Regions from separate parts of the Sphingobium salicis subsp. salicis genome, predicted to be linked through region 2. Evidence: riboswitches for the same ligand, from Rfam matches in the RefSeq annotation. Region 2 holds a riboswitch; each other region holds the start of a gene.

Region 1 (5,646 bases), 4.6 Mb from region 2:
AAGGTGTCTGCCAAATCCACCTGGGCGATGATCGACAAGGAAAGCGGCCGGCTGATGCGGGTGCCGGCCGAGGTAGCCGCCAACTTCATCGAGGGCTGAGCCGGCCCAGCTTCAGCGGGCGCTGACGGCCTGGGAGAGGGCGCGTGCCGCCTGTACATAGGCCGGTCCGCCGCACACGGTCCAGGCCTGGGGCAGGCTGATGCGCGCTATGTCGCGTAGCACGGGATGATGGAGCATTTCGGTGCCCTGGTCGGTGACGCGGTCGGTGGCGCTCTCGACGATCAGATAGTCTGGCCGTGCCGCGACCATCTCCTCCAGGCTGACCTGCGCGATCGCCGGCTTGCCCAAGTCGGCGGCCAGGTTGCGCAGGCCCGCCCGCGTCATCAGGCCGTCGACCAGCGTGCCGGTGCCGGTCATGTAGCCGCGCCGCTGATAATAGGCCGCGACTTTGGGCTTCGGCGCGCGGGGCAGGGCGGCAAGCTCCCGGTCCATCCGCGCGATCATCGCTTCGCCGCGGTCGGCATGGCCAGTCGCCTGCGCCACGGTGCGGATCGACGCGATGATATCGGCATAGCTGTCCGCGCTCTTGAGATCGACGGCGGGATAATGCTGGGCCTTGAGGATCGCGATCGCCGGATTGCGCCGTGCCGGCATGCCGATCACCAAGTCTGGATTGGTCGCCAAAATCTGCTCGGCCGATCCGTCGAGGATGGGCAGGCCCTTCGTTACGGCCGCCACCGCCGACATCTGCCGATCGCCGGCATTATGGGTCAGGCCGGCAATCTGGTCGCGATCGGCCAGCGCGACCAGCAATTGGTCGGCGCACAGGTTGAGCGACACGATCCGTTGCGGACGTTTGCTGGCACTGGCAGGCTGGCGCGCGGTAGCCGCCCATAATGTGGCGCCACCGACCAGGGCGATCATCAGGGCGATCATCCCCTTGCCGGGGCCGATGGGCGCAAAAATCCGCATGGCCATCTCCCTTAGCCCGCGCGCTCCGCCAGGCAAGGAAGATTGACGCTCCAGTCGGGCTCGCCTATCGCCCGGACTGCGACAGGTTCCCCGGCAGCGGGGATGAAAAGGGAATGGGGTTCAAGACCCCGGCTGCCCCTGCAACTGTGAGCGGCGAGCTTTTGTGCCACATGCCATTGGGACCGCAAGGTTCTGAGAAGGCGGCATGAATCAGCGATGACCCGCGAGCCAGGAGACCTGCCCATCGCGGTCGTCCTTCGCGCGGACAGGGTGTGCCGAGCGGACGGGGGTGAACCCGCGTGGCGACAGGTGGACCGCATAGGTGCGGGGACCATGTCGCGCCCGGCCGGGCACCGATATCGTCCCTGGGATGCGGTCCCTCGTCCGGGGGCTTATGTGTTCAAGTATCTGACTTTCTGTACTTTCCTTCTCTCCACCACCGCTTTCGCCGAAGAGGCGCAGCAGGCGCCGCCGCCCGATGCCGCGGCCGATGCCGGGGCATCCTCTATCCTCGTCACCGCGACCCGCCTCGCCACGCCGGTGGATCAGGTGCCGGCCTCCGTCACCGTGCTCGACAAGGCAGCGATCGACCGGGCCCAGGATCTGGGCGTCACCGAATTGCTGCTGCGCACGCCCGGCGTCAGCATCTCGCGCAATGGCGGCTATGGCACGGCGACGTCGCTGCGCATCCGCGGCGCGGAATCCGACCAGACCGTGGTGGTGATCGACGGGGTGAAGCTCAATGATCCCTCGTCGGCCGGCGGCGGCTATAATTTCGCCAATCTGCTGGTCGGCGATGCCTCGCGGATCGAAGTGCTGCGCGGCCCCCAGTCGACCCTGTGGGGCAGCCAGGCGATCGGCGGCGTCGTCAATGTCGTCACCGCCATGCCCGAAAAGGCGCTGGAGGGGAGTTTCGATGTCGAGGCGGGATCGCGCGACACCGTCAGTGCCCGCGCGGCGCTGGGCGGCAAGACCGGCCCGGTCAGCTGGCGGATCGGCGGCCAGAGTTTCACCACCGAGGGTATTTCCGCGATCAGCCCGGCCTTTGGCGGCAAGGAGAAGGACGGCTATACCAACCGCAGCGTCACCGGCCGGGTCGAGGTTGCGCTGGCGGACGGGATCAGCGCGGACCTGCGCGGCTATTATTCCGATGGCCATGTCGATTTCGACGCGACCAGCGCGGAAAGCCCCGCCTATGGCACCAATCGCGAATTTGTCGGCTATGCCGGCCTTAACGTCGCACTGCTCGACGGCCGCTTCCGCAACCGTTTCGGCTATGGCTATACCGACACCGATCGCGACAATTATGATCCGCGCAACCAGCGCAAGCAGACGTTCGACGCGGCGGGGCGCAACCAGCGGCTGGAATATCAGGGCAGCTTCGCGATCGCCGATGGCTGGACCGCGCTGTTCGGGGTGGAGAATGAGAATAGCCGCTTCCGCAGCGTGTCACCTTCGGCGTCGCTTTCGGTGCCGATTCCCGATCCGGCCCGCGGCAAGGCGGAGATCACCAGCGTCTATGGCCAGCTCAATGCCCAGCCGATTACGGGCCTGACCCTGACCGGCGGGCTGCGCTATGACGATCATAACCGCTATGGCGGTCGGACCCTTTTTTCCGCTGGTGGCGTCTGGGCGCTGCCGACCGGGACGGTGCTGCGCGCCAGCTATGGCGAGGGGTTCAAGGCGCCGACCCTCTATCAGCTCTTTTCCGAATATGGGAATCAGGCGCTCGATCCCGAACGCGCCCATGGCTGGGAAGCGGGCGCGGAGCAGCGTTTCTTTGGCGAGAAACTGCGACTGGGTGCGACCTGGTTTGATCGGACCACGACCGACCAGATCATCTATAATAGCTGTTCCTCCAGTTCGACCGATCCGCTCTGCTTCACGCCCGGCACCACCACCCGCCGTTATGGCTATTATCTCAATGTCGCGCGCGCCAAGGCGCATGGCATAGAGGCGCAGGCAGCGGTCGAGCCGGTCAAGGGGCTGACGATCGACGGCAATTATAGCTGGACCGTGGCGGAGGATCGTTCGGACGGCACCGCGAACGAAGGCAATTGGCTGCCGCGTCGGCCGCGGAACAGCGCCAATGGTTCGATCAGCTATGCCTGGCCCTTCGGCCTCACCACCGGCGCGGCGGTGCGCTGGTCCGGCCACAGCTATGACAATGCGGCCAACACCACCCGGCTGGACGATTATACACTGGTCGACCTGCGCGCCGAATATGCGTTCACCCCGGCGTTGCGCCTGTTCGCCCGCGTCGAGAATCTCTTCGACGAGAACTACATGACGGCCTATCGCTATGGCACGCTCGGCCGCAGCATCTATGCCGGCTTCCGGGGGCGCTTCTGATGCTGCGTCCCGTCGAACCCGGCCCCGCCATCGTCGCCTGCAATACCTGCCGTCATTCGGCCGAAGCGCGGGAGGATGAGGAGGGCGTGCGTGGCGGGGCACGGCTGGCGGAGGCGCTGCGCAGCGTGCAGGCCTCCGACCCGCGCTATGCCACCGTCGCGGTGCAGGACATGCCCTGCCTGTTCGCCTGCCAGGATCATTGCACCGTCCATCTGCGCGCGCCGGGCAAGGTCGGCTATGTCATGGGGCGGTTCACCCCGGATGCCGATGCGGCACGCGCGATCCTCGATTACGCCATTGCCTATGCCGCCAGCGAGCATGGCCGCGTCGCCTTTCGCGAATGGCCCGAAGGCGTGAAGGGCCATTTCATCACCCGTACCCCGCCGGAAGGATTTGTCGTCGAATGAGCTTCGCCTCGATCACCGATTTCGAAAATGCCCTGGCCAACCTGCCGCCGGCCGAGGAACTGGCGAGCGCGGCAGCACGCGCGCGGCAGGCCGAACTGACCAAGCCATTGGGGGCGCTCGGCCGGCTGGAGGATGTCGCGATCTTCATGGCAAGCTGGCAGGGGCGCGCGGTGCCGCGCCTGAAGCGGGCGCGTGCCGCGATCTTTGCCGGCAATCATGGCTTCACCGTCCACGGCGTCAGCGCCTATCCCGCCGCCGTGACCGCGCAGATGGTCGCCAATTTCGCCGCCGGCGGCGCGGCGATCAATGCCCTGGCCGGTGTCGCCGGGCTGGAACTGGCGGTGCGATCGATCGATCTGGACCGGCCAACGGCGGACTTCACCGTCGCGCCCGCCATGACCGACGAGGAGTGCCTGACCGCGCTGTCGATCGGCGCGGCGGCGGCCGAAGAGGATCTGGACCTGCTGGTCGTGGGCGAGATGGGGATCGGTAATTCGACCGCCGCCGCAGCCCTGAGCGCCCGCAGCTTCGGCGGAAAGGTCAGTGACTGGGTTGGTCCCGGTACGGGCGTCGATGGCGAGGGGATTGCGCGCAAGATCGCGACGATCGATCGCGCGCTCGCCTTCCATGCCGATGCGCCGGACAGCGCTTTTGAAACACTGCGCCGGCTGGGCGGGCGCGAACTGGCGGCGATTGCCGGCGCGGTGCTGCGCGCCCGCCAGCTGGGCGTGCCGGTGCTGCTCGACGGTTTCATCAGTTGCGCCGCGATCGCGCCGCTGGTGGCGCAGGTGCCGGCCTTTGCCGACCATTGCCTGGCCGGTCATTGCTCGGCCGAGCCGGGCCACGGCCTGCTGCTGGAGCGGATGGGCCTTGAACCGCTGCTGCGCCTCGACATGCGATTGGGCGAAGGCAGCGGCGCGGCGGTGGCGGCCAATATCGTCCGTGCGGCCGTAGCCGCGCATAGCGGCATGGCGACCTTTGCCGAGGCGGCGGTGTCGACCGCGACATGATGGGCATGCCGCTCCATCTGCTGCGGCATGGCGCGCCCGAGACGCCGGGCCTGTTGCTGGGGCGGACCGACAGCGTGCCGACGCGCGCGGGCATCGACGCCTGCCTGGCGCAGGCGGAGGGGCTGGAGATCGAGATGATCGTAACGTCCGACCTGCAGCGCGCCCGGCAGGCGGCGACGGCGATCGGCGAGCGCGCCGGCTTGCCGGTATGGGTCGATCCGCGCTGGCGGGAACTGGATTTCGGCATCTGGGATGGTCTGGCCCCGGCCGATGTCGATCCCGAGGCGCTCGCCCGTTTCTGGCAGGATCCGGATGGCTTCGCGCCGCCGGGCAGCGAGGGATGGACGGCATTGCTGGGGCGGATCGCCGATGCGGTCGAGGATCTGCCGCGCGTGCCCACATTGGTGCTGACCCATGGCGGGGCGATGCGCGCGGCGCTGGCCCATCTGTGCGGGTTCAGCGTGCAGCAGAGCTGGAGCTTCGGCCTGCCCTATGCCGCCTTGCTGTCGCTGGAACGCTGGACCGGGGAGCCGCCGCTCGCCCGCATCACGGGCCTGCGCCCATGAAGGGGCTGGTCCTTGCCATCCAGTTTCTGACCCGCCTGCCGATGCCGAAGGTGACAGCGAACGAGACAGACTTCGCACGGTCCATTCGATGGTTTCCGGCGGTCGGCGCGATTGTCGGTCTATCTGTCATGTTCGCTGTCAATCTTGCTGTTCGCGTCGATCCCTGGATCGGGGCGCTGGCCGGGCTGCTCTGCTGGGTCGGCGTGACCGGGGCGCTGCATCTCGACGGGCTCGGCGACATCGCTGATGCCTGCGGCGCGGTGCATAAAGGGCGCGACCGGTTGCTGGCGGTGCTGGCCGACCCGCATGTCGGCAGTTTCGGCGTGGTGGCGATCGGCC
Region 2 (5,646 bases):
TCATGGCGCCGCATTTAGTGCGGGACGGGGCAAAAGACCAGCGGTCAGGCGTCTTGGCTGCCGATGATCGCGGCATAGGCCGCCGGATCGACATTGGCGCCGGAGATGACGAGGGCGGTGGCGCCGTCGGTGGGCGGGGCGAGGCCGGTCAGCATGGCCGCGAGGGCGACCGCGCCACCCGGTTCGACCACCAGCTTGAGCGTGGTGAAGGCGAAGCGCATCGCGTCGCGCACCTGATCGTCGCTGACGACCAGGCCGCCGGCCAGCAGGGCATGGTTGATCGGGAAGGTCAGCGCGCCGGGGCTGGGCGCCAGCAGCGCGTCGCAGATGCTGCGCGCGTCGGGCGAGACGCTTTCGCGCGTGCCGCTGGCGAGCGAGCGGGCGGTATCATCGAAACCGGCGGGTTCGACCGCATAGACGCTGATGTCCGGGCGGGCGGCCTTGACCGCCGTGGCCGTGCCCGCGACCAGGCCGCCACCACCGCAGCAGACGAGAATCTGCGTGAGGTCGGCGCCGGCGGCCTGCGCTTGCTCCAATATCTCCAGGCCGATCGTGCCCTGGCCGGCGATGATGAAGGGATCGTCGAAGGAGGGAACCAGCGTCGCGCCGCGTTCGGTGGCAAGGGCGGTGGCGATTTCCTCGCGGCTCTGGGTGAAGCGGTCATAGGGGACGACCTCGGCGCCCAGCGCGCGGGTGTTGGCGGTCTTGATCGCCGGCGCATCGGCCGGCATCACGATCGTGGCGGGAATGCTGAGCAGGCGCGCGGCAAAGGCGACGCCCTGGGCATGATTGCCCGAGGACCAGGCGACGACGCCCGCCGCGCGTTCCGCAGCGTTCAGTCGGGCGAGGCGGTTATAGGCGCCGCGGAACTTGAACGATCCGCTATGCTGGGCCCCCTCGAACTTCACCAGCACACGCCGGCCGCAGAGATCGTTCAGCGCGGCATTCTCGATCAGCGGGGTGCGGACCGCCGCCGGCGCGATCAGCCGCGCGGCATCGGCGACGTCGGCGGCAGTGATGGCAAGCGAATCGGACATGTCGGCTCCTTCGGTAAGAGGCCCCTGCATAGCCGCCCGCCGGCGCCGCGCAACGATCCGCCGGGGCGATCCTGGCCCGCTTGGCAGGGCTTGTGCTTTGGCTTATGGGGGCCGCGCGCCGGGGCGGTCAAAAGCCCCGGACGCGCATGATCGCGCCGGTGCCCGCAAGGGCTGAAAACGGGAATGCGGTGCGGGGGGCGAAGCCCTTCCAAATCCGCGGCTGTCCCTGCAACTGTAAGCGGTGAGCGCGATACGCAGGGTTCCCAAGCTCTTCAAAAGGGGAGAGCCGGAACCGGCCACTGGACCGACAGGTCCGGGAAGGCTGGCGCATCGTTGCCCTGACCCGCGAGCCAGGAGACCTGCCGGCGTCTGGTCGCTCTTGCCCTGGCCCAGGGGATGGCCATGGCGCGGTGTTTCCGTCGAGCGACGCCCATGGCGGCCGGGGCCGCATCGGTGCGTGGGGCGGGGCGCTGGCGTCTTCCCGATCCTCACGCAGCGACCGCTTGTGCGGACGCCCCGGTTCCAAATCGACGGACGCCGGGGGACGATAAAATGAAGACGTTGGGGATTTCGCTGATCGCGCTGCTGGCCGCTACGCCGGCACTGGCCCAGGATCTGGCACAGGATGACGATATCGTCGTCACCGCTTCGGGCATTGCGCAGCCGCGCGACGAGGTCGGCCAGGCGATCACGGTGATCGATGCCGACACGATCAGAACGCGCCAGGCGGTCGATGTCGTCGAACTGCTCGCCACCACGCCGGGCGTCCGTTTCAGCCGCAACGGCTCCACCGGCGGCGTGACCGGCGTGTCGCTGCGCGGGGCGGAGACGACCCAGACGCTGGTGCTGATCGACGGGGTCAAGGTCAACGACCCGAGCGGCATCGGCGACGGCTATGATTTCGGCCATTTGCTGACCGGCAATATCCGCCGGATCGAAGTGCTGCGCGGCTCCAACTCGGTGGTCTATGGCAGCCAGGCGATCGGCGGCGTGGTCAATGTGATGACCGGCGCGCCGAGCGAGGGTTTCGAGGTCAATGCCTCGGCCGATTATGGCTATAGCGACACGCTGAACGCCAAGGCCGATGTGTCGGGCACGCGCGGCGCGGTGTCGGGCGGGCTGGGCGTCGCCTATTTCAACACCGACGGCATTTCCTCGGTCGGCCGGTCGTTCGGCGGCGTGGAGAAGGATGGCTATGAGAATATCGCCACCAACGCCAAGCTGAAGATCGCCTTTTCCGACACGCTCAGCCTCGACCTGCGCGGCTATTATATCCATGCCGATCTCGACTATGACAGCTTCTTCGGCGCGCCGGCCGACAGCAGCGACGTCAGCAAGCTCGACCAATATGTCGGCTATGCCGGGATCAACCTGGCGCTGCTCGACGGCAAGCTGACCAACCGCGCTGCCGTCACCTGGATGCGCAACGATCGCGACTATTATTTCGTGCGCGGCACTGACCCGGACTATGGCTATTCGGGCACCAATCTGCGGTTCGAATATGAGGGCGTCTATGCCCCGGTGGATCAGGCCAAGCTGATCTTCGGCTATGAGCATGAGCGGCCGGACTATGAGTATTTCGGCTTTGGCGACATAGCGAGCGCGAAGGCGAACATCGACAGCGTCTATGCGCTGGCGGTGGTGAAGCCGCTTGCCGGCCTCGCCGTCACTGGTGGGCTGCGCCATGACGATCATAGCCAGTTCGGCGGCGCGACCACCTTTGGTGCCAACGCCAATTACACGCCGAACGCCGGCGCCACCAATATCCGCCTCTCCTATGGTGAGGGGTTCAAGGCGCCGTCCCTCTATCAGCTCTACGACACCTATAGCGGCAACAGCGCGCTGCGGCCGGAACGGTCGAAAAGCTATGATATCGGCTTCGACCAGAGCCTGGACGGGGACAAGGCGGTGCTGTCGCTGACCGCCTTCCGGCGCGATACCCGCAACCAGATCAATTATGATTATGCGACCTACACCTATGGCAATCTGGACCGGACCCGCGCCAAGGGCGTGGAAGCGACGCTGACGCTGAAGCCGGTCGAGGCGCTGACGGTGGCGGCATCTTACAGCTATGTCGATGCGCGCGACCGGTCGGGCGGGGCCACCGACGGCAATCGCCTGCCGCGCCGCGCCGCCAATGCGGTCAGCCTGTCGGCCGACTATCTCTGGTCCTTCGGCCTGTCGACCGGCGCGACGCTGACCATGGTCGGCGACAGCTATGACGACACGGCGAACACCCGCCGGCTCGACGGCTATGGGCTGGCCGGGCTGCGCGCGACCTTCCCCGTGGGCGACCATCTGGAAGTCTATGGCCGGATCGACAATCTGTTCGATGCGGATTACGCCACCGCCTATGGCTATGGCACCTATGGCCGGTCGGCCTATGGCGGCGTGCGTGTCCGCTTCTAAGGGGCGGCGGCATCCTCTGTTGCTGCCGGGGCTGATCGCCCTGCTGCTGGTCGCGGGCATCGCGTCGGTCGCGCTGGGATCGGTGACGATCGCGCCGGCGCGCATCCTGTCCGTGCTGGCGGGCGGCGGCGACATGGTGGCGCGGGCGATCGTCATCGACCTGCGCCTGCCGCGCATGGCGATCGGCCTGCTGGTCGGCGCCATGCTGGGCCTGTCGGGTGCGGCATTGCAGGGCTATCTGCGCAATCCGCTGGCCGAACCCGCCGTGCTGGGCGTGTCCAATGCGGCGGCGCTGGGGGCGGTGATCGCGCTTTATTTCGGCCTGTCCGAACTGCACCCGATGGCGTTGCCACTGCTGGCGATCGTCACCGCGCTGGCGGCGATCGGCGCGCTGTTCCTGCTTGCCGGGCCGTCGGAAAGCCCGTTGACGCTGATCCTGGCCGGCATTGCCGTCGCGACGCTGGCGGGGGCGGGAATCAGCCTGGCGCTGAACCTGTCGCCCAATCCCTTTGCCGCGATGGAGATTATGAGCTGGCTGATGGGGAGCCTGGAAAATCGCAGCATCGACCATCTGCTGCTGGCGCTGCCCTGCATCGCGGTCGGCGCGGCGCTGCTGCTTTATGACGGGCGCGCGCTCGATGCGCTGACCCTGGGCGAGGATGGCGCGCGGGCGCTGGGCGTCGACCTGTCGCGGGCGCGGCTGCGGCTGATGGCGGGGGTGGCGATCGGTGTCGGCGGCGCGGTGGCGGTGACCGGATCGATCGGCTTCGTCGGCCTGATCGTGCCGCATCTGGTGCGACCACTGACCGATCGATCGCCCTCCGCGCTGCTGTTGCCGTCGATGCTCGGCGGCGCGGTGCTGCTGACCCTGGCCGATATCGGCGTGCGCATCATCCCGACCAGCAGCGAATTGAAGCTGGGCGTGCTGACCGCGATCCTTGGCGTGCCGGTTTTCCTCATTCACCTGATGCGGGAGCGGCGGCTATGGTGACCCTGTCGACCGAGCAACTGGACGTCCGGCTAGGCCGCCATCTGGCGGTGTGCGGCGTCAATCTGACCATGGCGCCGGGGCAGTTGATCGGCGTGATCGGCCCCAATGGCGCGGGCAAGTCGACCCTGGTGCGGGCGCTGCTGGGGCTGGTGAAGCCGGCCGCCGGACGCGCGCTGCTGGACGGCACGCCGGTCGAGCGGCTGTCGCGCCAGGCGGTCGCGCGGTCCATCGCCTATCTGCCGCAGGGCCAGACCTTGCACTGGCCCCTGGCGGTAGAGCGGCTGGTGGCGCTGGGGCGCTTGCCGCATCTGGGGCCGCTGTCGCGCCTGACCGCCGACGATGAGGCGGCGATCGAGGATGCGATGGTCCGCGCCGATGTTACCGGCTTCAAGGGCCGGATCGCGACCGAGCTGTCGGGCGGCGAGCGGGCGCGGGTGCTGCTGGCGCGGGCGCTGGCGGTGGGGGCACCGGCGCTGATCGCCGACGAGCCGCTCGCGGCGCTCGACCCCGGCCACCAGATCGACGTGATGGCATTGCTGCGGGCGCAGGCGCAGGACGGGGCGCTGGTCGTCACCGTGCTGCATGACCTCGCCATGGCGGCGCGCTATTGCGACCGGCTGCTGCTGATGGATGGCGGCGCGCTGGTGGCGGACGGGGCGCCGATGGACGTGCTGACGCCGGAGCGGCTGGCATCCGTCTATGGCGTCGCCGCGCGGATCGACGTCAGCGACGGGCTGCCGCTGATCGTGCCGACGACGCGGGTCTGATTCGTAACGAAAAAGGGGGCCTTCCGGCCCCCTTTGCTTAATTGCCGAAGCCGCGTGGGGCGGGATCGACTACGTTGATCGTGCCGGCGCCGACCTCGCTCACTTCCAGCGCGCGTTCGGCGATGCCGTTGCGGTTGAAGCGGAAGGCGCCGTCGATGCCGGCAAAGCCGCCCGGATCGCGCAGGCGCGCGGTCGGGAAGGGCGCGCCCGGCTTCCAGTCCTGGGCGATCCGCACCGTCAGCAGCACCGCGTCATAGCCCATCGAGGACAGGCGGAACGGCGTGCTGCCGTACCGGGTGCGATATTTGGTCGCGAGCTGGCGATAGAGGCCGTCCGAAACGCTGGCATACCAGGCGCCGCGCAGCACGGGGCTGGCGGCCAGCGATTCTTCGGTATTCCAGATTTCGGTGCCGAGCAGACGGGCATTGGCGCCGCCATTCTT
Region 3 (5,646 bases), 4.8 Mb from region 2:
ACGCTTCAGTCGATCATCGGAAAATCCAATCTCACTCGACGACTGGGACGAGTGTCTCGATCAGAGGCTAATCGTCGGGCAGCTTCGGTGATCGTCAGGTTTCAGTCTCGGATCGAGGCTGCGCGTGAGGGGCGGCTTGACGAAGATGATGCGCCACCGTCGAAGCCGGTAATGATCTCTCAGGCGCGTCTGATCGATCCAGCGCCAGCACCCAAAAAGGTGCCATTCGAGGCGATCATCAACGGCTATCTGCGCGAACGGAAACCTGCTGCTTCGACGATCAAGCGCTGGAGGCCTGTATTCGCTCATTTCAAGAGATGGGTCGGCCATGATGATGCGGCGAAGGTGTCGGCGGATGATATCGTTCGTTGGAAGGAAGAGCTACTTCGATCTGGCATCTCCGGCCGCAGCGTGCGGGAGGTCTATCTCGCTGGCCTCAAGGTTGTGTTTGGGTGGGCTACGGAAAACCGGAAGATATCAACGAACCCCGTGACCGGCATTTCGGTGCGGGTGGCGAAGCCCGCACGTTTGCGTGAGCGAGGATTCACGGACGTTGAGGCAAGAACGATCCTGCGGGCAGCACTCGGCGGAGATCATGGGGGTGTCTCTGAAGCTCACCGGCGTGCGCGACGTTGGGTTCCGTTCCTATACGCTTATACAGGGGCGCGCGTGGGCGAAATTGCGCAGCTTCGAGGGTGTGACTTCATACAACGCGAGGGGGGGCTTATTCACATCACGCCAGAGGCGGGATCGACAAAGTCAGGATCGGCGGGATTGGTGCCGTTGCATGCCGATCTGATCGGCCAAGGTGTGGTGGAAATGGCGCGTGCCCATGGAGATGGACCGGTTTTTTATAATCGCTCGCTTGGAAGAGGAGGTTGTGCCGCAAATCCGTATCACAAGAAAGTTGGAGAACGGCTGGCGAGATGGGTGCGTGATCTTGGTGTTGATGATCCACATCTTCAGCCCAATCACGCTTGGAGTCATCTGTTCAAGACCTTGGCTCGACGTGCTGGTATCGATCTAGAAATTTGAGATGTTATTCAATGGCATGCGCCTCGATCGATTGGCGAGAAATATGGTTATTGGCCAATTGATGTTCTTGCGCAAGCGATTGAGAAAATGCCAAGATTTGGCATCCATTAGGCTTGATTGTATGGTCTATGACAAGCGATGTAGAGGAAGCGTCGAAATTTAAGATCGATCTGGAAAAAATTTCGAGAATTAAACGAATATTGGCGTACGGGCTTTCTATTCGGCGCTCTACTCGTCCTGAGCCGGGGCGGATATGCGTCCGGGCGGTCCTGCCGGTCCATATTCCGCGTCTTGGCTAAGCCTGATGTTTCGATTAGGGCATCATCGATGCGCCGGTTCATGTTGGTGCATTGCATAACTGACGCCGGTGTTCCGCAAGGAACTTAATCGGGAATGCGGTGCGGGGGCCTGGCCCCTTATTCCGTGGCTGTCCCTGCAACTGTAAGCGGATAGCGCGATGCACGAGCCCATGAGGGCAGCCACTGGACAGAGCGTCCGGGAAGGCGTGCATCCCGCAACGACCCGCGAGCCAGGAGACCTGCCGGCGTTTCGGTCGCTCTTGTCCTGACCCAGGGATTGGTCATGGCACGGTCTCTCTTCCGTCTGGGCGGCGAAGCGTGTGGCTGGGGCTGCACGGCCGCGTGGTGTCGGGCGCCTGTCGCGCCTGCCTGCCGCCTCGCGCCGACCGGCGATGCCGGCAAGCCCCGCCTGGTTGCGTCCCGGCGCGCGGAGGATGTGCCTGTGAGCCAGACCGGCGCGGGCAGGGATAGGGCGACCGCGAACCATGCGGGGGCCCACGGGCCGGCCGTTCGGGGCTGGTGTCCCGATGCCTGGCGCCCGATGGCGGCGGGCGACGGGCTGATCGTGCGCGTGAAGCCGCGCCTCGGCCGTCTTTCGGCCGACGATATGGCCGGGCTGGGCGAAGCGGCGATCGCCCATGGCAATGGCCTGATCGACATGACCCGGCGCGCGAACCTCCAGATCCGCGGTGTGCGCGACGAAAGCTGGCGCCCCTTGCTCGACCGGCTGCTCGACCTGGGCCTGGTGGACGGCGATGCCCGGCGCGAGGGCGCGCGGATGCTGATGATCGCGCCGGACTGGCGCGAAGGCGACGACAGCCATCGCATCGCCAGCCAGCTGCTCGATCGCCTGAACGAACTGCCGGATTTGCCGGGCAAGATGGGCTTCGTCATCGATGCCGGCGCCGCGCCGCTCATGTCCGGCGAAGCGGGGGATTTTCGCATCGAGCGGGCGCGCGATGGCGGCCTGATCTTACGTGCGGAGGGGCGGGCACAAGGCGTGCCGGTGGATAGCGGCGGCGAAGTGGATGCGCTGCTCGCGCTCGCCCGATGGTTCGTGGAGAGCGACGGCGCGCGCGCGGGGCGCATGGCCCGGCATGATGCGCCCCTGCCGGATTGGGCAACGGGCACGGCAGAGGCCGCGTCGCCACGCCCGCGACTGGTCCCCGGCGCATGGGATGGCGGCTTGGCCTATGGCCTTCCCTTCGGCCGGATCGACGCGCGGCATCTTCTCGACGCGCCGGCCATGCGGCTGACCCCATGGCGCATGCTGCTGGCCGAAGGACAACTGCCTGGCCTGTCCGCCGACGCTGCCGACCCGCTGATCCATGTGGAGGCCTGCCCCGGCGCACCTACCTGTCCGCAGGCGAGCGTGGAGACGCGCGACCTCGCCCGCCAGTTGGCCCCCCATGTGGCGGGCCGCCTTCATGTCTCCGGCTGCGCCAAGGGCTGTGCCTGTGCGATGCCGGCCGACATCGTGCTGACGGGGCGGGACGGGCGCTACGACCTTGCCTTCCATGCCCGCGCAGGATCGGCGCCCGTCCGTCCTGACCTCACCGCCACCGACCTTCTTGCCCATTTCGGAGCCTGTTGATGCCCCATGATTATGAGAGGGACGGCGCGGCGATCTATCGCCAGTCCTTCGCCACCATCCGCGCCGAAGCCGACCTCGGGCGCTTTGCTGCCGAGGAGGAGCCGGTCGCCGTGCGCATGATCCATGCCGCAGGCATGGTGGACCTTGCGGCCCATATCCGCTTTTCGCCGAGCTTTGCAGCGGCGGCGCGGCAGGCCCTGGCCGCAGGGGCGCCGGTGCTGTGCGATGCGCGCATGGTGTCGGAAGGGGTCACGCGTGCGCGCCTGCCCGCCGACAATGCCGTGCTCTGCACCCTGCACGACACCGCCGTGCCGGACATGGCGCGGGCGATGGGCAATACCCGGTCCGCCGCCGCGCTGGAACTGTGGCGGCCGCATCTTGCCGGGGCGCTGGTTGCCATCGGCAATGCGCCCACGGCGCTGTTCCACCTGCTCGACATGCTGGAGGATCCGGCCTGTCCGCGCCCCGCGGCGATCATCGGCTGCCCGGTCGGCTTCGTCGGTGCGGCGGAATCCAAGGCGGCACTGTGGGCGGCGCAGCCCGTGCCCTGCTGCGTCGTCGACGGCCGGCTGGGTGGCAGCGCAATCACGGTCGCGGCGATCAATGCGCTGGCGAGCCGCGCGGAATGAGCGGCACCGTCTATGGCGTGGGCCTCGGCCCCGGCGCGCAGGACTTGCTGAGCGTGCGCGCGGACCGGCTGGTGCGGGGGGGACGGCATGTCGCCTATTTCCGCAAGGCCGGTCGGCCGGGGCAGGCGCGCCGCATCGCGCAGGGCATGCTGCGGGACGATGCGATCGAACTGGCGATGGAATATCCGGTGACGACCGAAATTCCGCTCACCGATCCGCGCTACAATGACTGCCTTGCCGCCTTCTATGCCGATTGCACCGGCCGGCTGCTGGCGATCGCGGAGGCGGGCGAGGATGTGGTCGTCTTGTGCGAGGGCGATCCCTTTTTCTACGGCTCCTTCATGCATCTGCACAGCCGGCTGGCGGGTCTGGTCCCGGTTGAAGTGGTCCCCGGAATCATGGGCATGTCGGGTGCCTGGAATGCGACCGGCCTGCCGATCACCTGGGGTGACGATGTGCTGACCGTGGCGATGGCGACGCTGCCGGAAGAGGAACTGGTCCGCCGCATCCGCGATACCGACGCGCTGGTGGTGATGAAGATCGGCCGCCACCTCGCCAAGCTGCGCCGCGCGGTGGCGGCGGCCGGGCGCAGTGATGAAGCATGGCTGGTCGAACATGCCGCCATGCCGGAACAGCGCGTGACCCGGCTGGCCGATGTTGACAGGGTGACGCCCTATTTCTCGATCCTGCTGATCCACGGCCAGGGGCGCCGGCCATGAATTTCGCCGCGGGAGAGGGGGGCTGGATCGCGATCGCGGGGCTCGGGCCGGGGGACGAAGCGCTGGTGACGCCGGAGGTCGACGCCGCGCTGGCTGCCGCGACCGACGTGGTGGGCTATATCCCCTATGTCGCGCGGGTCGCGCCGCGTGCGGGGCTGATGTTGCATCCTTCGGACAATCGGGTGGAACTGGATCGGGCGGCCCATGCGCTGGAGCTGGCGGCGCAGGGGCGGCGGGTCGTCGTCGTCTCCTCGGGCGATCCGGGCGTCTTTGCCATGGCATCCGCCCTGTTCGAGGCGCTGGAGGCCGGACCCGCTCCCTGGCGCGACATCGACATTCGCGTGCTGCCCGGCATCACCGCGATGCTGGCCGCCGCGGCGCGTGCGGGCGCGCCGCTCGGCCATGATTTCTGTGCGATCAACCTGTCGGACAATCTCAAGCCCTGGGCCCTGATCGAAAAGCGGCTGCGGCTGGCGGTGGAGGCGGATTTCGCCATGGCCTTCTACAATCCCCGGTCGGCGTCGCGGCCGGAAGGGTTCGTGCGCACGCTGGCGCTGTTGCGGGAGCTTTGTGGCGACGCGCGCCCGATCCTCTTCGCCCGCGCCGTGACCACCGCGCAGGAGACATTGCATATCGTGCCGCTGGGGCAGGCACGCGCGGACATGGCGGACATGCGCACCATGGTGATCGTCGGGTCGAGCCGGACCCGCATCATCGAGCGGGCGCGCGGGCCGATCCTCTATACGCCGCGCGGCATCCCCGACGAGGCGGCGGGATGAGCGATCCAGTCGAGCACATCCTCGGGCCGGTGGAACTCCTGCCGCTCGGGCAGCGGCGGCCGGTCGATCATCAGCACGCGCAGGCCCAGTGCGCGCGCGGCGTTCAGCTTGGCGGCTGCGCCCGTGCCACCGGCATTCTTGGCGACGATCAGGTCGATGCGATGGTCCCGCAGCAAGCTGGTGTCGTTCGCCACCGTGAACGGGCCGCGATCCACGATCAGGGCATGATCGGGCAGGGGCGGCACTGCGTCCGGCGCATCCACGAAGCGCAGCAGATAATGATGCTGGGGCTGGGCGGCGAAGTCCTCCACATGCATGCGCCCCAGGGCCAGCATGATCCGCTGAGGCGGGCCGTCGAGCGCGGCCACAGCCGCTGCCATGTCCGGCACCGTGGTCCAGCGATCGCCGGCGACCGGCGTCCAGGGCGCACGGGTCAGTGCGGCATGGGCGATCCCCGCCCCATGCGCAGCCGCCACCGCATGGGCGCTCATCGTCGCGGCAAAGGGATGGGTGGCGTCGACCAGATGGGTGATGCCTTCCGCGCGCAGATGCGCGACCAGTCCCGCCACCCCGCCAAAGCCGCCGACCCGC
Region 4 (5,646 bases), 4.5 Mb from region 2:
GCCGCGCAGCGTGCGCGCCAGCGCGATCAGCAGGTCGCGCCGCAGTCGCCCCTCCGGCGAGGCGGTGAAGACATGCAGCCCGTCGCGAATCTGCAATTCCTTCAGCTCGCACAGATAATTGTCGATCGCGGCGAGCGCGTCATCATCGTCGCCGGCGGCACCCGCATCCTTGTCCAGCCCCTGGCTGCGGGCGAGGTCGATGATATCGCGGCGCAGCCGGTCGAGCCGGCGCGGGTCCATGCCGGCGGCGAGATAATATTCGTCCACCAGCGCTTCGAGCTGCTTGAGCGGCCCATAGCTTTCCGCGCGGGTCAGCGGCGGGGTCAGATGGTCGAGGATGACGGCGCCGATGCGGCGCTTGGCCTGCGTCCCCTCGCCCGGATCATTGACGATGAAGGGATAAAGCTGCGGCACCGGCCCGGCGCAGATTTCGGGGAAGCAATCGGCCGAAAGCGACACCGCCTTGCCCGGCAGCCATTCCAGATTGCCATGCTTGCCGACATGGACCAGCGCCTGCGCGCCGAAATCCTGCGCCAGCCAGACATGAAAGGCGAGATAGGCGTGGGGCGGCGGCAGCGCGGGGTCATGATAGCTGCTCTTGGGATCGATATTGTAACCGCGCGCCGGCTGCACCGCGATCGCGACATGGCCGAAACGATGGACCGCAAGGCGAAAGGCACCGTCCCGCACGAAGGGATCGGCTTCAGGCGCGCCCCAGCGATCGACCATGGCCGTGCGGGCGCTGTCGGGCAGAGCGGCAAAGGCGGCGCGATAGACATCGAGCGACAGGCTGGCTTCGCCCGGCCGATCCATCGACGCCCGATCATTGGTGACGCCGCCGGTCATCAGCCGCATCAACGCGGCGCCATCGCGCGGCGCATCGCCGATCGCATAGCCGGCCTCGCCCAATTGGCACAGGATCGCGGCGGCGCTGGCGGGCGTGTCGAGGCCGACGCCATTGCCGATGCGGCCATCGCGATTGGGATAATTGGCCAGCACCAACGCGACCCGGCGCTCGGCCGGTGCGGTACGGCGCAGCGCCGCCCAGTTGCGCGCCAGATCGGCGACGAAGGCGACCCGGTCGGGTGCGACGCGCGGCACGACGATGCCGCACTGGGTCCGCGCGTCGAACCGCTCAGCCGCCTTGAAGGCGACGGCGCGGGTGAAGAGGCGGCCGTCCACTTCGGGCAGGGCGACATTCATCGCCAGATCGCGCGGGCCAAGGCCACGGGCGGACCCGCGCCAGCTGCCTTCCTCGACCCCGGCAAAGGCGGTCTGCAGGATCGGGCAATCGGCCTGTTCCAAGATGCCCGGCACGCGCGGCTCGGACGACGACGAGGCGGCGAAGCTGGTCGCATTGACGATGATGTCGGGCGCGATGTCGGCCAGCAGCCCGCCAAGCCAGTCGCGCACGAAGGGTTCGCGCAACGCACGCACATGCACGGCGGCGACATTGAAGCCGCGCGCGCCAAGCGCCGCCACCATCGCATCGACCGCGCTCAGCGTGCCGGCCACCACCAGCGCGCGATAGAAGATCAGCAGCGCCACCGGCCGCCCCTCGACCCAGGTTGCGCGCAGTTCGGCTACGCCCGGCCGGTCATGGCCGGGTAGGTAGAGGCCGGCGTCAGCGATCGGCAGCGGATGGTCGGGCTCGCCCGCATCCGCGCCGGTCAGCCGGGCGGCGCAGCGCAGGAAGGACAAAGCATTGGCGGTGCCGCCCTGGCGCAGATAGTCCCGCAACTGCTCGCGCATCGCCGCCGGCACGGTGGAAGCACGATCCAGCGCCGGATCGCCCTCCCGCCCGTCGGCGATCGCGGCGAAGGCGATGCCCCGTTCGCGTGCGACCTGCGCAATCTCGTCCACGCCATAAGGCCAGTAGCTCTTGCCGCCGAGCAGGATGACGCAGACGAAGCGCGCCTTGGCGATCACCTTCTCGACATAGAGATCGACCGAATAGGGATGTTTGAGCTGCAACAGATTGGCCAGCCGCACGCTCGGCGCGTCATCGGGCAGGCGCGCGGCAGCGGCGGCGAAACAGGCCAGATCGCTGTCCGCCACGGTCAGGATGACGATGTCGCCGGGCGGCTGATCGAGGTCGATCGCCTCCTCGCCGTCGCTGATCGTTCCCGGCGTGGCGGACAGGAGATGCATCAGCCGAGCACGGCCTGGATGTCGGCCTCGATCGCGGCGCGGTCCAGCCCCTTCTGGCCGATCACCACCAGCTGGGTCCGGCGCGCCTCCCCCGCCTGCCAGGGGCGGTCGAAGAAATGCTGGATGCGCGGGCCGACCGCCTGCACCACCAGACGCATCGGCTTGCCGGCAACCGCGACCATGCCCTTGACGCGCAGCACGTCATGGGTGGCGATCAGCGCGGACAGCGCCTCCACCAGCGTGTCGGGATCGGCGACCGCAGCGCCGCCGACGACGAAGCTGTCGAAATCATTATGGTCATGATCCTCGCCCTCCGCCTCATGGTGCGAGGGGCGGGCGTCAAGATCATCCTCCGCCGCCGCGACGATGCCCAGCAGCGCGCCGATATCGACCGCACCATGAGCGGCGCGGACGATCTTCACGCCGGGCCGCGTCTCGGCATCGACCTGCGCCTCGACCGCGGCCAGCGTGTCGGCATCGACCAGGTCGCTCTTGTTCAGCACCACCATATCGGCACAGGCGAGCTGATCCTCGAACAATTCCTCCAGCGGGCTGTCATGGTCCAGATTGGGATCGGCGGCACGCGCGGCGGCCAGCGCCGCCTCGTCGGTGGCAAAGCGACCGGCGGCGACCGCATCGGCGTCGATCAGCGCGACGACGCCGTCCACCGTGGCGCGGGTGCGGATGTCGGGCCACTGGAAGGCCTTGACCAGCGGCTTGGGCAGCGCCAGGCCCGACGTCTCGATGATGATATGGTCGGGCGGGCTCGGCCGGTCGAGCAGCGCGGTCATGGTCGGCAGGAAATCGTCGGCCACGGTGCAGCAGATGCAGCCATTGGCCAGTTCGACAATATCCTCTTCCGGGCAGGCGGCGTCGTTGCAGCCCTTCACCAGTTCGCCATCGACGCCGACATCGCCAAATTCGTTGATGATGAGGGCGAGCCGGCGCCCCTTCGCATTTTCCAGCAGATGGCGGATCAGCGTGGTCTTGCCCGCGCCCAGAAAGCCGGTGATGACGGTGGTCGGAATCTTGGCAGATGCAGTGTTGGCCATGACAAATACTCGCGCGCCGGAGCAACCGGGGCGGGAGCGAACCGGGCGCGCACGCACGGCCGGCCCGCATCGCGGACGGGCGCTTGTTCGCCCGCAGATGCGTGACCGCGCGGCTCCAGCCGCCAACCTGTCGCTCAGACGGAACACCGTGCCCCGGCCATCCCCTGGACCAAAGCAAGAGCGACCTAAACGCCGGCAGGTCTCCTGGCTTGCGGGTCATAGCGGGAGGAACGGCCTTCCCAGGCCTCGCAGGATTTAGCGTCCGGCCCAGTGGCTGCCCTCCCGGCTGGGGAGGGCGCTGTTCATCACGCTCGCCGCTCACAGTTGCAGGGACAGCTGCGGACTTGGATGCCATGGCATCCGCACCGCCTTCCCATTTTAAGCCCCCGTGGGGGCACCGGCGCGATCATGTCGGGACGATGCGAAGCGCCGTCCCTGGGCCGGTTCCTAGTCGCTTTGGGCAGCGGTGACAATCCAGCCATCGGCGATGGCGAGTGGCCAGGGCGTGAGGCGCTGGCCGACGCACGCCCCGCCGACGCAGACACCATCGTCGCGGCGGAAAATGGCGCCGTGCCAGCTACAGCGGATATGGCTGCCATCCGGGGTCAGATAATCGTCCAGCTGCTGCGCCAGCGGCAGGCCGGCATGGGGGCATTGGTCGACAAAGCCGACGACATGATCGCCGGTGCGCACGGCAAAGCCATGGAAGCGGCCGGCGCGCATCTGCAGCACAAAATTGCGCGCCTTGCCGTCGGCGATTTGCGCGATCGGGCACAGGCGCACGCCCGCCGGCGTCGCGAACAGGCGCGTGTCGGCGTCGCTCATGCGTCGGCGTCGGGCTGGCGATCGGGGTGCGCGGCGGCAAAGGCGGGGAGCGCGCATGCCGCCGCGTCCACGGCGCACAGCCGCGGAAAGGGCGTCAGGTCGACGCCGAAGCGCCGGGCATTGTAGAGCTGAGGCACGATATGGCAGTCGGCGAAACTCGGGCCGTCCCCGAAGGCATGGGTGCTGCCGTGTCGGGCGACCAGTGTTTCGAGCGCGGCCAGCCCCTCGCCGGTCCAGCGCGCGATCCAGGCGCGGACCTGATCCTCGCTGGCACCAAAATCCTGCCGCAGCGCCTGCAACACGCGCAGATTGCCGAGTGGATGAATGTCGCAGGCAATGATGCCGGCCATGGCACGGACGATCGCGGCATCGCCGGGATCGGCGGGCAGCAAGGGCGGCTGCGGCCAGCGCGCCTCGATCCATTCCAGTATCGCGCCGCTCTGCGTCAGCACGGTGTCGCCATCGACCAGCGCGGGCACCAGCCCCTGCGGCGCCAGCGCCCGATAGTCGGGCGCGCGCTGCGCACCGCTGCGCAGGTCATGAGTGACCTGTGCATAGTCGACGCCCTTCAAGGCCAGCGCGATCCGCACGCGATAGCTCGCGCTCGATCGCCAATAGCCATGGAGGATAAGGTCGCTCATCGCGCCGGCACGACCATCGCGCGGCATTCGCCAAAGCCGATCGACACATGGCCGGGGGCGGACGCGGTGGCGCGCAATGTCACCTCGTCGCCATCCTCCAGGAAGCAGCGTGTCTCGCCCGACGGCAGCTCGATCGGCTCGCGCCCGCCGCTGCTGATCTCCATCAGGCTGCCATAGCCCTCGCGCGTAGGGGCGGAGATGGTGCCGCTGCCCAGCAAGTCGCCGGGCATCAGGTTGCAGCCATTGGAGGCATGATGGGTGACGATCTGGCTGACGGTCCAGTACATGTTGCTCGCCGGCCCCTGGCTGAGCCGCATCGGCGGCTGGCCTGCGTCGCGCATCGCCTGGGTGGAGAGATAGACTTCCAAGGTCAGCGCCAGCGCACCATGGGTCTGGTCATCGGCATCGCTGAGGTAAGGCAACGGCGCCGGGTCGCCTTCGGGCCGGGGCGGCTGGGCGATGCGGAACGGCGCCAGCGCCTCGGGCGTCACCACCCAGGGCGAAATGGTCGAATGGAAATTCTTGGCGAGGAACGGCCCGAGCGGCTGATATTCCCACGCCTGGAAATCGCGCGCCGACCAGTCGTTGAGCAGGCAGAAGCCGGCGACATGATCCGCCGCCTCGCTGATGGGGATCGGGCTGCCCAGATCATTGCCGGCGCCGATCCATACGCCCAGTTCCAGCTCATAGTCGAGCCGGGCGGTCGGGCCGACCACCGGCACATCGGCTTCGGGCGGCTTGCGCTGGCCGCGCGGGCGGACCAGTGGATCGCCCGACGGGCGGATCGAGGACGCCCGGCCATGATAGCCGATCGGCACATATTTATAATTGGGCAGCAGCGGATTGTCGGGCCGGAACTGGCGGCCGATATTGTTGGCGTGATGGATGCCGACATAGAAGTCGCTATAGTCGCCGATCCGCGCCGGCAGGTGCAGCATGCAGTCGGCGGCCCGGTGCAGCAGCGGCTCGACCGCCGG

The links. A riboswitch is a leader RNA that binds a small molecule or an ion and turns the genes downstream of it on or off. The one in region 2 is predicted to bind cobalamin.
Region 1: another riboswitch for cobalamin. It lies ahead of VHN57_RS22365 (TonB-dependent receptor plug domain-containing protein); the one in region 2 lies ahead of VHN57_RS00355 (TonB-dependent receptor plug domain-containing protein).
Region 3: another riboswitch for cobalamin. It lies ahead of VHN57_RS23735 (cobalamin biosynthesis protein CobG); the one in region 2 lies ahead of VHN57_RS00355 (TonB-dependent receptor plug domain-containing protein).
Region 4: another riboswitch for cobalamin. It lies ahead of cobW (cobalamin biosynthesis protein CobW); the one in region 2 lies ahead of VHN57_RS00355 (TonB-dependent receptor plug domain-containing protein).

What each region holds. Positions count from the first base shown of each region.
Region 1 is NZ_JAYRCS010000001.1:4,642,571-4,648,216, forward strand. It holds gene VHN57_RS22355 (acyl-CoA thioesterase) at 1-99, shown strand, start outside; gene VHN57_RS22360 (ABC transporter substrate-binding protein) at 112-972, opposite strand; cobalamin riboswitch at 1,039-1,231, shown strand; gene VHN57_RS22365 (TonB-dependent receptor plug domain-containing protein) at 1,369-3,324, shown strand; gene VHN57_RS22370 (DUF1636 domain-containing protein) at 3,324-3,731, shown strand; gene cobT (nicotinate-nucleotide--dimethylbenzimidazole phosphoribosyltransferase) at 3,728-4,741, shown strand; gene VHN57_RS22380 (histidine phosphatase family protein) at 4,738-5,307, shown strand; gene VHN57_RS22385 (adenosylcobinamide-GDP ribazoletransferase) at 5,304-5,646, shown strand, end outside.
Region 2 is NZ_JAYRCS010000001.1:65,707-71,352, forward strand. It holds gene dapF (diaminopimelate epimerase) at 1-4, opposite strand, end outside; gene VHN57_RS00350 (threonine ammonia-lyase) at 45-1,037, opposite strand; cobalamin riboswitch at 1,177-1,418, shown strand; gene VHN57_RS00355 (TonB-dependent receptor plug domain-containing protein) at 1,590-3,446, shown strand; gene VHN57_RS00360 (FecCD family ABC transporter permease) at 3,433-4,437, shown strand; gene VHN57_RS00365 (ABC transporter ATP-binding protein) at 4,431-5,204, shown strand; gene VHN57_RS00370 (penicillin-binding protein activator) at 5,242-5,646, opposite strand, start outside.
Region 3 is NZ_JAYRCS010000001.1:4,911,272-4,916,917, forward strand. It holds gene VHN57_RS23730 (DUF6538 domain-containing protein) at 1-1,035, shown strand, start outside; cobalamin riboswitch at 1,384-1,595, shown strand; gene VHN57_RS23735 (cobalamin biosynthesis protein CobG) at 1,876-2,928, shown strand; gene VHN57_RS23740 (precorrin-8X methylmutase) at 2,928-3,557, shown strand; gene cobI (precorrin-2 C(20)-methyltransferase) at 3,554-4,276, shown strand; gene cobJ (precorrin-3B C(17)-methyltransferase) at 4,273-5,055, shown strand; gene VHN57_RS23755 (cobalt-precorrin-6A reductase) at 5,016-5,646, opposite strand, start outside.
Region 4 is NZ_JAYRCS010000001.1:4,592,750-4,598,395, reverse strand. It holds gene cobN (cobaltochelatase subunit CobN) at 1-2,151, opposite strand, end outside; gene cobW (cobalamin biosynthesis protein CobW) at 2,151-3,203, opposite strand; cobalamin riboswitch at 3,381-3,620, opposite strand; gene VHN57_RS22155 (Rieske (2Fe-2S) protein) at 3,651-4,028, opposite strand; gene maiA (maleylacetoacetate isomerase) at 4,025-4,669, opposite strand; gene fahA (fumarylacetoacetase) at 4,666-5,646, opposite strand, start outside.